DNA from 2 places in the Rummeliibacillus sp. SL167 genome. Region 2 is predicted to be linked to the other one. Evidence: riboswitches for the same ligand, from Rfam matches in the RefSeq annotation. Region 2 holds a riboswitch; the other holds the start of a gene.
The links. A riboswitch is a leader RNA that binds a small molecule or an ion and turns the genes downstream of it on or off. The one in region 2 is predicted to bind cobalamin.
Positions count from the first base shown of each region.

Region 1: another riboswitch for cobalamin. It lies ahead of FEZ13_RS11720 (glutaredoxin family protein); the one in region 2 lies ahead of FEZ13_RS04320 (Ig-like domain-containing protein).

Region 1 is NZ_VCBM01000002.1:42,511-50,765, forward strand. It holds gene FEZ13_RS11705 (hypothetical protein) at 143-568, shown strand; gene FEZ13_RS11710 (ferritin) at 761-1,270, opposite strand; gene FEZ13_RS11715 (hypothetical protein) at 2,521-3,048, shown strand; cobalamin riboswitch at 3,431-3,613, shown strand; gene FEZ13_RS11720 (glutaredoxin family protein) at 3,772-4,002, shown strand; gene nrdI (class Ib ribonucleoside-diphosphate reductase assembly flavoprotein NrdI) at 3,999-4,370, shown strand; gene nrdE (class 1b ribonucleoside-diphosphate reductase subunit alpha) at 4,367-6,460, shown strand; gene nrdF (class 1b ribonucleoside-diphosphate reductase subunit beta) at 6,448-7,428, shown strand; gene FEZ13_RS11740 (HAD family hydrolase) at 7,802-8,255, opposite strand, start outside.
Region 2 is NZ_VCBM01000001.1:960,204-968,458, reverse strand. It holds gene FEZ13_RS04345 (tyrosine recombinase XerC) at 158-1,108, shown strand; gene FEZ13_RS04340 (PTS sugar transporter subunit IIC) at 1,409-2,446, opposite strand; gene FEZ13_RS04335 (YhdT family protein) at 3,097-3,366, shown strand; gene panF (sodium/pantothenate symporter) at 3,366-4,814, shown strand; gene FEZ13_RS04325 (transcriptional regulator) at 5,337-5,495, shown strand; cobalamin riboswitch at 5,640-5,822, shown strand; gene FEZ13_RS04320 (Ig-like domain-containing protein) at 5,994-7,829, shown strand; gene FEZ13_RS04315 (DUF4430 domain-containing protein) at 7,914-8,255, shown strand, end outside.

The DNA.
Region 1 (8,255 bases), on a different contig from region 2:
GATGGAGTTTCACTTTATTGTGAATTTGGGTAAGATTACTTCAATAGTAGCATTTTATTCAAGAATGCAAAGATAGAGCAAACTAGAGGAATATGCAAAAAAATTAAAATATTTAATTTTTTAGAAAGGAAGGTAATTTAGGATGATGCGACTGTTAGGGATCTTATTGCTTTCTTTAGTCATAGTGGCATGTGGAAAGGCTGATGATCGTGTGAATACTCTAAATAAGATCAAAGTGACGATTAAAATCGAGGATCATGTTGATTATGAACAAAATTATTTAATTAGCATCTCAACCAAAGGAAAACATACAAAAGAATTGGCAATACTACCCAAAAACATTTCATTTATCACAGATGGAAAGAAAGAAAAAAATGTGAATTTATATACTGATGTTCCTTATACATTACGTGTCTATAAAACGGACTTCAAGTCTATGGATGAATACTTTCAAAAAACAAAGACAGGAGGTTTGAAAAAAGATGAGATTAGTGAGGATAATCCACTATATAAAGAGACGTTTATACCTACAAACGATACTAAGACAATAACAATACTAGTTGATTAAGAATAGACTTTTTTGATAGAATTTGAACTTAGTAAATATTTTATGATTAATTGAATTTATTTAGATAAGTTAAACAAATACAGAAAGAGATGGTATAAAAGATTCTAATATACCATCCCTTATGACATATGATTTTTATTTAAATTAATCACAAATCTTGAAAAGTCTATCTTATGTTAAATAGGCATTTAATTATGCTTCTTGAGCTTCCGTAAAAGTGCGATTACCTAATTCAGCATCTAACATGAAAATAGCGTTTGAATCGTTTTCGATACGTTCAAATTTATGAATAATAGTATCTAAAGTAGATTCTTCTTCTACTTGTTCATCGATGAACCATTTTAAGAACGCCATCGTAGCATGTTCACGTTCATCTAAAGCAATATCGGCAAGTTCATAAATTCGATGTGTTACCTTTTTCTCATGTTGAAGTGCTGTTTTGAATGTTTCTAAAACGGAGGAAAAGTCATTTTTAGGGCTTTCAAATCCTTCAATTGTCACGCGATAGCCCATATCATTTAAGAAATTATAAAATTTCATCGCATGGAAACGTTCTTCTTCAGCTTGTACTAAATAGAAATTAGCAAATCCATCGTAATTTTCATTTGTACAATAAGCAGCCATAGCTAAATAAGTATGTGCGGAAAAGAATTCAAAATTCATTTGATCATTAAGTGCGGCATGAAGCTTTTCAGATAACATAAAAAGCCCTCCCTGTCATATTATTATTTAGAGATTTTCTCTTTCTAGTATACAACCGTCATCATCAAGTATTCGAAAATAATTTGGGGAAATAAGGATTGTAATGGGAATCAGGCATATTGATTATCCAATTTTATCTATAAAATACAGAGCAATTGTTGATTTCCTACGGCTTGCACGACTCATGAGGGCGAACGCCGAGCCGCTTCCTTCGCTTGCGCTCCGTGCAGGGTCTCATCTGTTCGCTTTTCCCGCGGGAGTAGAGCAAGCCTCCGCTCCAATCTATGCAAATGGAGCTAAAAATACAGGATTTTAGGATGATTCTAGCAAATATATATCCTATTTTCTCCCTAATTAACACGCCTGAATAGAAATAAGAAAATCATTTGTTCCTCATATTCTTATAGAAAATAATAACTTTCCTATGACTATTATTATAACATTTTTCCTTTTAAAGTACACCGGATAGATGTATGTTCCTCATAATTTTCCTTTAAAAGGTAGTGCGGAGGGATAGAAAACTATTTTAGTTGAAGCGATTGGGATTTCTACAGGCAATTGATTTCTAAGATTAACAAGGCATCAAGAATGTTTACGGATTAGGAAAAAACAAGAATTTGCTAGAAAAGAGTAAGATAAAAATTGAAGAGTTAGGCTAGTACCAGTCATCGAAATAATTAATAGAGTTCAGTTAAGCTATGCAACTTTTACGCATAATGATGGTCAAATCATAGAAAACGCAAAATATAAATATTGGGAGTTAATGATGAAATATATTAGACTACTTTTAATCAATATTTTAGCTGTTGTAATTGTATAATGCTGCTGTTTTTGGATAGCGGATATCACAAATGATGTTATTTATGAAGGCAATGCATATCTTATTGCGCTCGTAACACCTTTTCTCTTATTTATCGTGAATTTTTTAATGGAAAAAAAGAAGAGGAATGCTGTACATAGTAGTTTATTTTTTATTTTAGTCGGAAGTATTGGTGGGATGTTTTTATATTTCAAACTGAACAGTACCCCATTTCAAAACGGCTTTCCTTATATCCAAGTACAGACAATGAATCAAATGGGCTTTCGATACTTTTATATAAGGCTGTTTTTTTCCAATGCTTGATAGGAAGTGCTCTTTATGAATGGACATTGCATAAAAAGAAAAATACTTCATGGTAATATTTTGATGGATTGATTTTTTGGGTTCATCATCAGTAGAAGTTGCTATCTAGGAAAGGAGATGCACTATTATGATTGATTGGCGGTGGAATGAAGTTGACATAGTGGAAAGTCAAGAAAGATGGTATGAAGCAAAATCATTCCTCACAAAAAAGTGGAAGCAGAATCCTGAAAATTTGAAAATTCTTATTAGGCTTGGTTTCTTTTGCTGGTATGTTTTGGTCGAAGAGGACTGTATAGGGGGCGAAAAATTAGATTCTAATGAGTTAGAGATTATGCTAAATGAAGTCACATATTTTGGTTTGACCAATTTTATGGAAAATGAAGATTTTCTTTGGTGTTTTGGTTATATGATTTCACAGTTTCCGTATTACTTCGGTGATTATGAACATTGGGAAGAAAAAGGAATTTCGATGTTAAAACGTGCTTATGAACTATGTCCTGATGACCCAGTGTATCAATATTCTTATTTAGGTTCTCTCCCTGATAGTGGCGGAAAACTTAAAGTTGAATTACAACAAGTACAAACTGTTCTTGAAGATAGATTTCAAGGAGAAGGCATATTATCCGATTATTTTAAAGATGTATGGCAAAATTAGTAGGTAAATTAATAAGCTAAAGAGTTCATTTAATAGGAATGTGGAAACTTTATTTTATAGAATTTCTATATATTTGCAGACTCTTTTAATCTATGCAAGTGGCATATTTTTTTAATATTTTCATTTTTCAATGTCACTTACAATTTTGGATTCAAAAGTAAAATATATTCTCACGCGTGATATTTTATAAATGAAATTGGATAATCATGACACCTGATTCCTACGCAGGTTTGAAGAGAAACAGTAGTTTATAACTAATATTTGAAGCAGGACTTTTTGGATAGACCCGTATATTCTTGAAACAATTTAAAGTTTAAAAACAAACTTTAGTCGCTTGTACAAAAAGCGGGAAGATGATATTATTAGAATAACATCACAATATATAGTATGTTGTTTATCTTGGTTCTACTATATGTAGATTAATAGGGAAATCAGTGAGAATCTGATGCTGTCCCCGCAACTGTAAATGTGAAACGAATGTCAATAGCCACTATGTTTTTACATGGGAAGGTGACTAGTAGGGTGAAGCATAAGCCAGGAGACCTGCCTAATAAACAATTGCACATTTTTTCGGGGGCTAGGAAATGGGGGCAAATAAGTCTGCATTTCCATCGACCTAATTGTTTCCATTTTGAAATAAAGCTATTCCCGATAAGAAGGGGATAGCTTTTTGTGTTACTTATGTAAAAGTGTAAATTACTTTTTAAAGAAAGAGGAGATCTTATGAAACTTTATACGAAAACAATTTGCCCAAAATGCATGTTTGTAAAGTCATTTTTAAAAGAAGCAGGCTTTGAGGGAAAATATGAATTAATTAATGTAGATACAGATGAACAAGCAAAACAACAAATAGTCGAAGCAGGCTTTTTATCCGTTCCAATTTTAGAGTTGAATGGGGAACTAATCCAAGATGTTGCGCAAATGAACGAAGAGATTAGTAAGATCGCCATATGATTGCATTTGCCAGCAGAACGGGAAATGTTCGATCCATCATTCATCGGCTAGGATTGCCTAATGTTGAAATAACAGAAGATTTGATGATGACAGAACCCTTTTTCGTTTTTACTTATACAGACGGATTGGGCGATGTGCCACCAATTGTTGAGAAATTTCTTCAAAACAATCATTCTTTTTGTAAAGGTGTGATCGCTAGCGGAAATTCCAATTTTGGTCACTCCGTTTTTTGCAAATCAGCAGATACAATCAGCAGAAAATACCATGTGCCTATTATTCGAAAAATAGAACTACGGGGATTTCCACGGGATTATGCGGCAATCGTTGATCAGTATCAAAACGTTTTTGAGAGAGAGGTTTCTTTATGAAAGAATACTTAAAATTAAACAATGAAGTGTTAAATAAATATAGTTCAACAGGAACCATTGATTTGCAAAAAGATAAAGAAGCTACACGCAAATATTTTTTGGAAAATGTCAATGTCAGAATGCGCTATTTTATCGACTTAGAAGAAAAAATAAGCTATTTAATGGAGGAAGGATATTACGAAGAAGACTTTTTGAAAATGTACTCCATGAAATTTATCAAAAAATTATTCAAATATGCTTATGATTATCATTTTCGCTTTCCATCCTTTATGAGTGCCAGTAAATTTTATGAAGGGTATGCCATGAAGAGCCGAGATGGAAAGGAAATTTTAGAAAAGTATGAGGATCGTATCATCATCATTGCCCTCTATTTAGCACAAGGCGACGAACAGCTAGCTGAAAAGGCTGTTCATCATATGATGGAATCGTATCAGCCTGCCACACCGACAGCTTTAAACAGTGGTAAAAAAGCGCGCGGGGAGTTGGTCAGTTGCTTTAAATTAGCGATGGATGATACGATGAACAGCATTGCAGAAAACATTGGCTATTGTTTAGAACTCTCTCGCTTAGGAGGTGGAGTTGGTACTTTATTAACCGATTTGCGCCCATTAGGGGATCCAATCAAAGGGATCTTAAATCGTGCAAGCGGTGTCATGCCCGTTGCGAAGTTATTAGAGAATGCCTTTTCTTATTCCAACCAATTGGGACAACGAAATGGCTCCGGTGTGGTCTATTTAAATATTTTCCATGGGGATATTGAAGAATTTATCTCATCGAAAAAACCAAATGCGGATGAAAAAATTCGTCTTGCCACATTGTCAACAGGCATCATCATTCCAGATATTTTCTTCGAATTGATGAAAAAAGATAAAGATATCGTTTTATTTAGTCCTTATGATATTTATAAAGAATATGGTAAGCGCATGAGTGAAATCAGTATTACTGAGATGTATTATGAACTATTGGATAATCCCAATATTCGTAAATTAAAACGCTTAAATGCACGGAAATTATATACAGAAATAAAGAAAACACAATTTGAATCAGGCTATCCATTTGAAATATTCGATGACAATGTAAATCGTGTTCATCCTTTAAAAGGTCTTGGTCGGGTGAAAATGTCCAATCTTTGCACGGAAATTCTGCAAGTTCAAACGACCAGTATTATTACAGACATGGACAAGCCAAACGAATATGGCTTAGATGTATCTTGTAATTTGGGTTCTTTAGACATTCATCATGCGACAGAAACAAATAACTTTGAAGAACTAGTTGATACAGCTATGCGTCTACTGACAAATGTTTCTCAAATGACGGATATCGTCAATGTCCCTTCTGTTGCAAAGGCAAATAAATTGATGCATTCGGTTGGATTGGGAACGATGAATCTTCATGGACATCTTGTTACGGAAAATATTCTATATGGTTCAGATGAATCTATCGAATTCGTTGATTTCTTTATGGAAGCATTAAATTACTACTCCTTAAAAGCTTCCATGCTAATTGCAAAAGAAAAAGGCGAGACTTTTTATGGATTTGATAAAAGTGAGTATGCAAATGGCCAATATTTTGAGCATTACATCCATAAACAAGAAAAAATGCCAACTGAAAAAGTACAAAAAGCACTAGGAAATGTGCCGATCATTACAGCGGATATGTGGAAAAAGTTAAAGAAAAATGTTATGAAATATGGCGTATTTAATGCATATCGTCTCGCTGTTGCACCAACAGGCAGTATTTCCTACATTCGTAGTTGCACAGCATCCATTGCTCCATGTACGGAAAGAGTAGAAATTCGTGATTATGCGGATAGCCGGACCATTTATCCAATGCCTTATTTAAATAATGAAAATCAGCATTTATATGTAGAAGCTTATGATGTTGATAGTTATCGTATGATTGATTTATATGCAACAGCTCAAAAACATGTTGATCAAGGTATTTCAATGACATTATATGTAACGGATCAATGGACAACTGAGCGCCTTGCGAAACTTTATATTTATGCATGGATGCGCGGCATTAAGTCGATTTATTATGTTCGCCAACGCTTGCAAACATTGGAGGAATGTGTGTCATGTTCAATATAGGACCATTTGAAGCGGTCAATTGGAATAAACCAACGAGTGATTTGGCTAAAACATTTTGGGATCAGCAGTGGAAACAAATGTGGTTTCCTGAAGAAATTGCAGTTAGTAAAGATTTGAAGCAGTGGAAAGACTTCGAGTTTCGAGATACGTATACAAAAGTATTCGGCGGACTTACTTTACTGGATACGCTTCAAACAAATATAGGGATGAACGAAATTGCTAGATACCATGAAGACCTACAAGAAAAGGCTGTACTAACAGTGTTTGACGCATTTGAGGCTATCCATGCAAAATCCTATTCTTATATTTTCACAACATTGTGCAATAACGATGAAATTGATGAGATCTTTGCTTGGGTCAAGAAAAATGAATTTCTACAATATAAAGCGAAAAAAATCGCTGATATCTATTCTTCTATTAAAGAAAACGACCCTGAAAGTTTATGGAAAGCTATGTTTGCGTCTGTTATGCTTGAATCGTTTTTATTTTATTCCGGATTCTTTTATCCTTTATATTTGGGTGGACAAGGAATTTTACGAAATAGCGCAGAAGTAATTTCTCTTATTTTAAGGGACGAATCTATTCATGGTGTGGCAACAGGATATTTCGCTCAAAATCTTTTTAAAAAGTTCTCAAAAGAAAAACAGGACGAATTAAAAGTATGGGGCTATGAGCTTCTGCTAGATTTATATGAAAACGAAATGAAATATACAGATGATATCTATGCGGAAACAGGTTTAAGTCCAGAAGTGAAAGCCTATGTACGCTATAACGGCAATAAAGCACTCATGAATTTAGGGTTAGATACGATGTTCCCAGAGGAAGAGATCAACCCTATTGTTATGAATGGCATTCGAAATGAAGGCTCCACCTATGATTTCTTCTCACAAAAGGGATCTACCTACGCAATTGCTAAAGTTGAACCTATATCCGACGAGACCTTTAACTTTGATTTTTTAAAGAAATAACCGTGATCTAAGGTGTCGAAACGAAACAATTCGGACAATAAAACAATTGAAGGTCCTTAATCTCTTTGGAGGTTAAGGATTTTTTGGTTTAGGGCTGAAAATATGGAGTGAAGATGATCCAAATACCTTCCGCTCGAATGTCATGAAAAACGACCAGTTAAAAGAAAACGTGAAAATCTATTGAAATTAGTTGGTGATATATTTCACAAAGTGGTAATCCAGATAAAAAGAGATAGCCTCGTCTCTTAAGAAAGCTAGAGCGAGGCTACCGAAAGAAAACTTTGGGTCGGATGCTGGATGTAGAAACGAAAATCTAGGAAATAAGAATTTTGTCATAATATATTTCCTGAGAAATAATATTGTCGATAAAGGTCTAATGGAATATCTGTTGTAGTTGATGATATAGACCGTTTTGATCGTTTGTATATGTTGTTACTTCATCTGCTTGCAATTGAACTTCTTGACGTGCATTTTTCATGGCGATACTTTTTCCGACTTTTTCAAATAATGGGATATCGTTACCTCCATCACCAAATGCTATGACATCTTCAAAGCGAATCTGTAATTCAGATAGTAAAGTGGTAACCCCAATAGCCTTTGTTGCATTGGCTCCGTTCACATCTATTAAATCAGATGAAGATAATGCAGCGGAAAAAGCATAGTCTTTTTGTAGTTGTTTTATTGTCTCGAACCACTCAGCAACAAGTGATGTGTTTTCATCAAAGAATAGTATTTTTTCGACATGATTGGCATGTAGTGCAGTTGTCCATTTTACATTTTCGTGTCTGTGAGATATCGATGTTGAAGTTTCTGTTTGGAAGGGCGTT
Region 2 (8,255 bases):
TTTTATGTTAAAATAATAGACATGAAGATCAAAAATAGATAATTCAACTGCAAAAGTGGCAATTTGAAATGAAAGCCCCTATTGATGATGCCAATTTTAATAGATAAAATGATACGTTTGAAAAAGTCGATCATATATGAGAGAGGGATACATACATATGAGTCAGCAAAAGCCAAAAATTCTTCGCGATTTTCTTATTTATCTCACCGCCATCAAGGGAAAATCAAAACGAACACGCGATGAATATGAGTATGATTTAACATTATTTTTGAAATTTTTACTAGCAGTTGAGCAGCAATTGGAACTTGAAAAAATAGAAGAAATAGATATCAGTCAATTGGATGTTGCCTTTTTCAAAACGATCGCTTTGGAGGATATGTATCTATTTCTGGAGTATTGCGAAGAAAATCGACATAACTCTGCTTCTACAAGAGCTCGCAAGGTGGCAACATTAAAATCATTTTTTAAATATTTGAAATCAAAACGCCACTTAATAGAAGAAAACCCTGCGGAAGATCTTGAAACACCAAAAATCAGTAAACGTCAACCCATCTATTTGAGTTTTGAGGAAGCAAAAGTGTTTTTGAAAGGAATTCAATCCAAAACACATCATTACAGGGATTATTGCATGATGATGTTCTTTTTGAATTTAGGAATCCGCGTCAGTGAACTTTGTCATTTAAATTTGGATTCGATTCAAGAAAATTTTTTAACTGTAACGGGAAAAGGGGATAAAGAGCGTACCGTGTACCTTAATAACGCGTGCACATCCGCTTTAGCAAACTATTTGACACATGAAAGAAGCCATATAAAAGAAGCAGATCAAAATCCAGCGTTGTTTTTATCACAAAAAGGGACTAGACTAACTCGACAACGCGTTGCTAAAATCGTGAAGCAGATTAACTGCACATCTGGTCTGAATAAGAAAAAACTGACACCTCATAAACTGAGACATACTTCCGCAACAATGATGTACAAAAGTGGGGCTGATATTAGAAGTCTTCAACAAATACTTGGTCATTCCAATGTATCCACAACACAAATCTATACGCATGTTGAGGACAAAGAAATTCAACAAGTAATCGAAAATAATCCTTTTAATGTTTAAGTTTAAAATATTATTATTATGTAAACTAATAACGACTTTCATTAAAAAGCAAATTTGATGGTAATGATTTTAAATATCTCGCATGAAACAAAGCGGGAACTTTTGTTTCTAAAAGATTCCAGACTACTTTAGCGATTCAAGCTGTTTTAAAAATTTGCATATCAAGAATAAAGCAGCATGTTCTCATAGATAATGAAAATGAAACAAAATAAGCGCACAGTTGTCATTCAAACAGGCAACTGTGCGCTTTGTGTAAATATATTTTATGAATAATCTCATGTTTAAATCAATGTCATTGAATCATTGATAATTAACGGAGTAATCTTCAGCTTTAATCATTTTTAATTTGCGTTCAAATAAGCGAAGTAATGCTGTGTTTAAAATAATTGGTAAGACAAAGAACATGACTAACATAATCATTGTATTATGCAAATTCCAACCACCATCAGCTAGATTGATATAGTTTAATGGTCCAATTAAACCTGCAAGACCAAACCCTGCACTGTAGGGGGTACCTGTAATATTTAGCATACCGCCTAGAGCACCTAAAATCGCAGCTGTAATAATCATTGGAAACGCAATTCTTGGTTTCATAAAGAAGTTACGCATTTGGATTTTAGGCGATCCCATAACATGAGCTAAAGCAGTACCAAAATTGTTAGCTCTATAACTTGCGATACACATACCAACACCTGAGGCAACAACCCCTAAGTTTGCAGTACCTGCACCAATGCCGGATAACATGATAACGGTTGCAACACCAATCGTGGATAGAGGTGAAAGAATCAAAATACTAAAGATAACTGCGATAATAGCTCCCATTAATATTGGTTGCAAGTTTGTCACATTATCAATGGCAACTCCTACATAACCAGCACCAGTTCGAACATAAGGAAGTGTAAATAAGCCGATTCCACCAGGGATAAATAGAGATAAAGCAGGCATCAATAAAATGGTATAATCCTTAAAACGATCGCCGATAAATTGTACAAATAAAACAGCTATTGCTGCTGTTATACCAGTATTAATAACAACACCGATTCCTTGCATAGTGATGGCACCGCCGTCACCCATTTTCCAAACGCCACTACCAACCATTGCTGCTAAACCAACACTTGCCGTTTGGATAGGCGTTAATTTAAATGTTAAACCAATCATTACCCCTGTGATAACAGGGAGAAGGCTCATGGCCAAAACGGAAATATCTAAGATATATTGGAAAAACGGAACATACGGAATAATCAGTTTTAAGATTTCTCCAACTAATGCATTTGGAATGAGAGCTACGATAATTCCCATACTCATGCCAATTAGTAGTTTGTTGAAAAAGTCTTTCATAAATATCAATCTCCAATCAATTGAGTAAAATAAAGTAATGTTCTAAATTATATAACATATAATGTTACAGTCAATAGGGAATATTCTAAAAATTGTAGGCAAATCACTTAAACGAGATAATGTGCGCTTTATCGACAAAAATATACAAAAAATGATGATATATTTTTTCTGACAATTCAAATCATTTTATACTTTTTGCACATGATAAGAGACAAATAACTTGATAATGTAAGCTAATTTTGTGATATTTCTAATAGATGGTTGTATGAAGAAATACATTCTATTCAATATTTTCTGCCTTGAGAAGGAATGATATTTTTGTACACATAACATGACAACAAGGCGGAAGATAACACAGTAAATTTACGCAGATAGATCCATAAAATCAGAAAACCATTCACATAGCAAACTTTCATAAATGATTCTCTTAACCTCTTTAGATATTTCTACATCGTATAAATGCATATAATTTTATTATGTAAACTAAATTCATCTTTCAAACGTAAGGTACGATTAATCACATTAGTACTTCATAAAGTCGACTCTAAATATTAGCTGATCTTTATTATTTTCCCTTCTGATCCTTTTCTTTTCCTTCTTATATAAGTAAAATAGGAAGGGTATTTTATTTGAATTGAGGGAGAGAAATTATGAACGATAAGCGTTATAAAATTGCTCATCGCGAAGCGCTTATTGGTATTGCATTAGTTATCATCAATTTTGCAATATGGTTTGGCTTTGCATATGGGCTCGGTTCGGGTGATCCGAAAAAATATTCATATGTATTTGGCTTTCCAGCTTGGTTTTTCTATAGCTGTATCGCTGGAACGATCTTTATGATTATATTGCTCATCATTGTCATCAAATTCTTCTTTAAAGACGTATCATTTGATACGGAAGAGGATGGTGATGAACGATGATACATTGGCAAGTAATCATCCCGCTAATTCTTTTTTTGGTGATTATCTTTTTAATTGGTATGTGGGCAAATAAACATGTCATGCAATCAGATTCATTTTTACAGGAATACTTCCTTGGCGGAAGACAAATGGGAGGATTCCTGCTGGCCATGACCATGATGGCTACATATGGCAGTGCATCTAGTTTTATCGGAGGTCCAGGAGTAGCTTATAATACTGGACTTGGTTGGGTTTTACTATCGATGGCTCAACTTCCAGCAGGATATTACGTATTAATGGTATTAGGAAAGAAATTTGCTATTATTGCTAGAAAGTATAAAGCTATTACATTAATCGATTTTCTACGTGAGCGTTATCAGAGCAACTTTGTTGTTATTGTTTCCGCATTAAGTATAATCATCTTCTTATTTTCTTCCATGGCTGCGCAATGGATCGGCGGTGCACGGTTAATCGAATCTTTGACCGGATTGCATTATACAACTGCACTTTTTATATTTGCTATAGTAGTCCTTGTGTATGTAATTGTCGGAGGATTTCGTGCTGTTGCACTAACCGATGCTGTACAAGGCTCTGTCATGTTTTTAGGAAGTGTTATTTTACTGATTGGGACCATTATTGCCGGCGGCGGAGTTTCCAATATTATGGCTGATCTTGTTGCAGAAAATCCTAAACTGGTATCGCCATTTGGAGCAGATGGTAGTTTAACACCTCTTTATGTATCAACGTTTTGGATTTTGATCGGTATTGGTGTGATTGGTCTACCGCAAATCGCAGTACGTGCCATGTCCTATAAGAATTCGGCAAGCATGCACTCGGCTATCATTATCGGAACGATTGCACTGGGCACCGTGATGTTTGGCATGCACTTAACAGGGGTATTCGCACGCCCCGTATTACCAGGTGTGGATATTGGCGATAAAGTCATGCCACTTTTAACGTTAAAAGTGCTGCCACCGTTTTTGGCAGGTGTTGTATTAGCGGCACCAATGGCGGCTATTATGTCTACCGTAAATGCGCTCTTAATACTTGTAAGCTCTACAATTGTTAAAGATATTTATCTAAACTTTATAAAGCCACAAGCTAATGATGACGAAATCAAGAAGCTAAGCTTTTTTGTCACTACTTTAATAGGTGTAGCTGTTATTATTGTTGCATTAAAACCGCCAGATCTATTAGTTTGGCTCAATCTTTTCTCATTTGGTGGTCTGGAATCCGTATTTGTTTGGCCTGTAGTATTAGGTCTATATTGGAAAAAAGGAAACAAATATGGAGCCGTTTCATCGATGCTTGTTGGCTTAATCAGTTATATTTTGATTTATGAAAAATGGAAAACAACTTTTTTAGGCATGCATACTGTCACAACTTCCATCATATTATCTCTTATTGCGTATGTAACCATTAGTTTAATGACTCATCATCGATTTAAGGATTTCAAACATATTATTTAATATGTAGATTAGAGGATATGGTTGATTAGACAGTATCCGAAAAAAAGGGGACCACTTTTACAATATTGGGCGTGTATGAACATAACTATGAAAAACGTCTTCATTCTGCCCAATTGGATGTAGTTCAACAGGATGTTCAAATAAAACAAATCTTAAAACTCAAACTTCTTGATAAAAATTGAAGTTTGGGTTTTACTCATATTTCAAAAATTTGATTTACACACATAGTAACAGCGCACCATTATGTACGAAATCTTTTGATTTATGAATTGAAAATGTTTTAGGGCAGCGGTCATAAATTAAAACTTTATACAGTTGTTTTCTTCATGCTTTTTCATATACAAAGGATAGGGCGGTCGCTTATGAAAATATACGTTTGTCTTGATGAAGGATCTTACTGCCTGTTGAATGCAGGATAAATATATATTATTAATTTTTCAGATAATTCTGTTGACAACCGCCTATTTCTGTTATATATTATTAACAGCAATAAAATTTGTTATATAACAGGAGGAGATATATATGGATATATATCGAGAAGGATATGAACGATATTGTAGTGCTTGTGAGGAGTATGGATTAGAATCGAAAGACTTTTACTTTTTTATCAATCATTTAACAGAAGAACAACTCAATGCTTACAAGGAGCATTCAAAAAGGAGCGAAGAACAAAATGTCTGATGTCGCCGCGGGTAACTTATAAAACCTCTACTAATCAAAATGTTGGTTGGTAGAGGTTTTATAACGTTTACAAAAAAATGGCGTTCAAGTAAAAAAAGCATTTACATGTTTTAGTGAATATGAAATACTATAAACAATAACAATTACATAGTCTTAGATAAAAGTGCCTAATGCGTATTAGGATAATAGGGAAATCAGTGAAAGTCTGATGCAGCCCCGCTACTGTAAATATGTTGAAAATCGTGTATGCCACTGGCTTTTAGCTGGGAAGGTGCGAATATTCATGTACATATAAGCCAGGAAACCTGCTTTTATCTGCGTTTCTGATCTTCGAGGGGGAGGTGTGGAACAATGAAATGACAAATAATGATTATTGACATTTCACGTCCAAGCACTCTTTACATTTTGATGTAAAGTTTTTTTATGGAGAAATTTAATTGCCTCTATCCTAACAAGACAGATCAATCTGTAATTATGCAAAAGAATGGAGGCTCTTATATGTATTCAAACAAATCTTTTAAAAAGTGGATCGCACCGATTTCACTAGCTAGTTTACTGGTAGCATCTCAATTACCTGCTACCATCACTGCTCATGCAGAGGAAAATACAACTGTCACAACGACTGTTGGCAAGGATGTTAGCTATCAAAATGCCCTTTCTTCTTCAAGCGCTTTTCTTTTAAGCATCACACCAAATCCAACATTCGCCGATTGTGATATTGTCACAGATTTGGCACGAGCTAATCTACCAATTGTCCCAAAAGATTATTATGAACAATACTATCAATCTCTTGTAAATGAATTAGATACGAAGCAAGGAGCTATTTCAGATTCACCATCAGCATATGCAAAACAAATTTTAGCGGTTACAGCCATCGGAAAAGATGCGGAAAATGTTGGCGGTTATAACCTTATTCAACTGATGGCAGATGCCTATTTAACAGCGCAAGAAAAAGATCTGCTCTACGATATGGATAACTATTATATGCTGTATGCATTGGATGCAAAATCATATCATTTACCAGCGGGCGAGAGGTATCAAGCATTAAGCCGTGAACAATTAGTTTCCAAGCTATTAGCTTCTCAATTTACAGATGAAGATGAAAATAATGGCGCATTTGGTTGGGATAAAGCATGGGGAGCAGATAAGGACGCTACATCTATGGCTGTGACGGCTTTAGCAAACTATTCTAATCAAGAATCCGTTCAACAGGCGATTGAAAAAGCCTATTCATATTTAGGCAATCAAATCAATGAACGTGCTGGATTTGTCGGTTACTACGGTGATGATAGCCCAGAAACAGTATCTCAGCTAATTATTAGTTTAACTGCCAATAAAGTGGATCCGAAAACAGACGTTCGATTTGTGAAAGAAAATGGAGCTTGGACGATTTCCAACTTGCTTACAACATATGATAGTATTACAGGTGGCTTCAAAAATGCGCCAAAGGCAAAGGAACCTAACGTTATCTCATCAGACCAAGCGAATCGCGCTCTACAAGCTTATGACCGTTTTGTAAACGGGAAAAATAGCTTTTATAATATGACAACAGATGCTAATGCTGACGAACTACAATATGATGTGAAGGCACCTGAAAAACCAACTGCTGCTACAGTTGCTGACAATGCAACGACTATCACAGGTAAAACAGAACCATATGCCACAATTACAGTAAAGAATGGTAGCAAAATCATTGGGACAGCTCAATCGAATTTCACAGGAAAATATTCTGTTAAAATCAAACAGCAAAAAGCAGGGACTCCCCTTCAAATCGTTGCGACAGACTTAGGAAAGAACAACAGTGGATCAATCACTGCCAAAGTAGTTGATAAAACGGCTCCAAAAATATCAAAAATCGGTCAAGTAAGTGATCGCACGACAAAAATTACAGGGACAGCTGAAGCGAAAGCAAAAGTCTATGTGATCAAAAATAATAAGGTAATCAAAACTGGGACTGCTTCTACAAAAGGCGCATTCTCATTGGCTATCCCAAAACAAAAGGCAGGAACAGTCCTAACAGTTTATGTCCAAGATTCAGCCAAAAATAAAAGTAAAATCGTCAAGATTAAAGTTGTAGACAAAACAGCGCCAAAAGCACCGAAAGTCCATAAAGTGACGAAAAAATCGACCAGAATTACAGGTACGGCAGAAGCAAAATCTAAAGTATATGTCGTGAAAAATAAAAAAATCATTAAATATGGCACAGTATCTTCAAAAGGTAAATTCTCATTGTCTATTAAAAAACAAAAAGTAGGTACCAAATTAACCATCTATGTCAAAGATGCTGCCAAAAATAAAAGTGCTAACAAGACGATTATTGTTAAATCGAAATAAAACAATTGAAAGTAAATAGAATCATAGGGTGTTAGAATTTACTTCTAACACCCTATTCCCATCTAGTTTAGGAGGTGTATTTTTTTGAAAAAGATACAATTTATTGTACTGTCTTTTATCATCGCAGTACTATGTCTTTCAGGTTGTAAGGTTCAAACTGTTGAACAACATGATCAAGAACAACAAGGAACAACCCTTGACCAAGGAAAAGTGAAGGTTGTAGAAGGCTCAGAAAAAAACAAAAATCCACAGGAGAAAACACAAAAGCAGCAACAAAAATCAGCTAGCTCAACTGAACAGAAAAAAGAAACAACAAGTGATTTTAAGAAGGAAACGACAAATTCAAAACAGCAAGATACAGCATTACAAACAGAAAAATCAACAGTTGAAAACAATGGTTCAAATCAAGAAAAAACGATATCATCT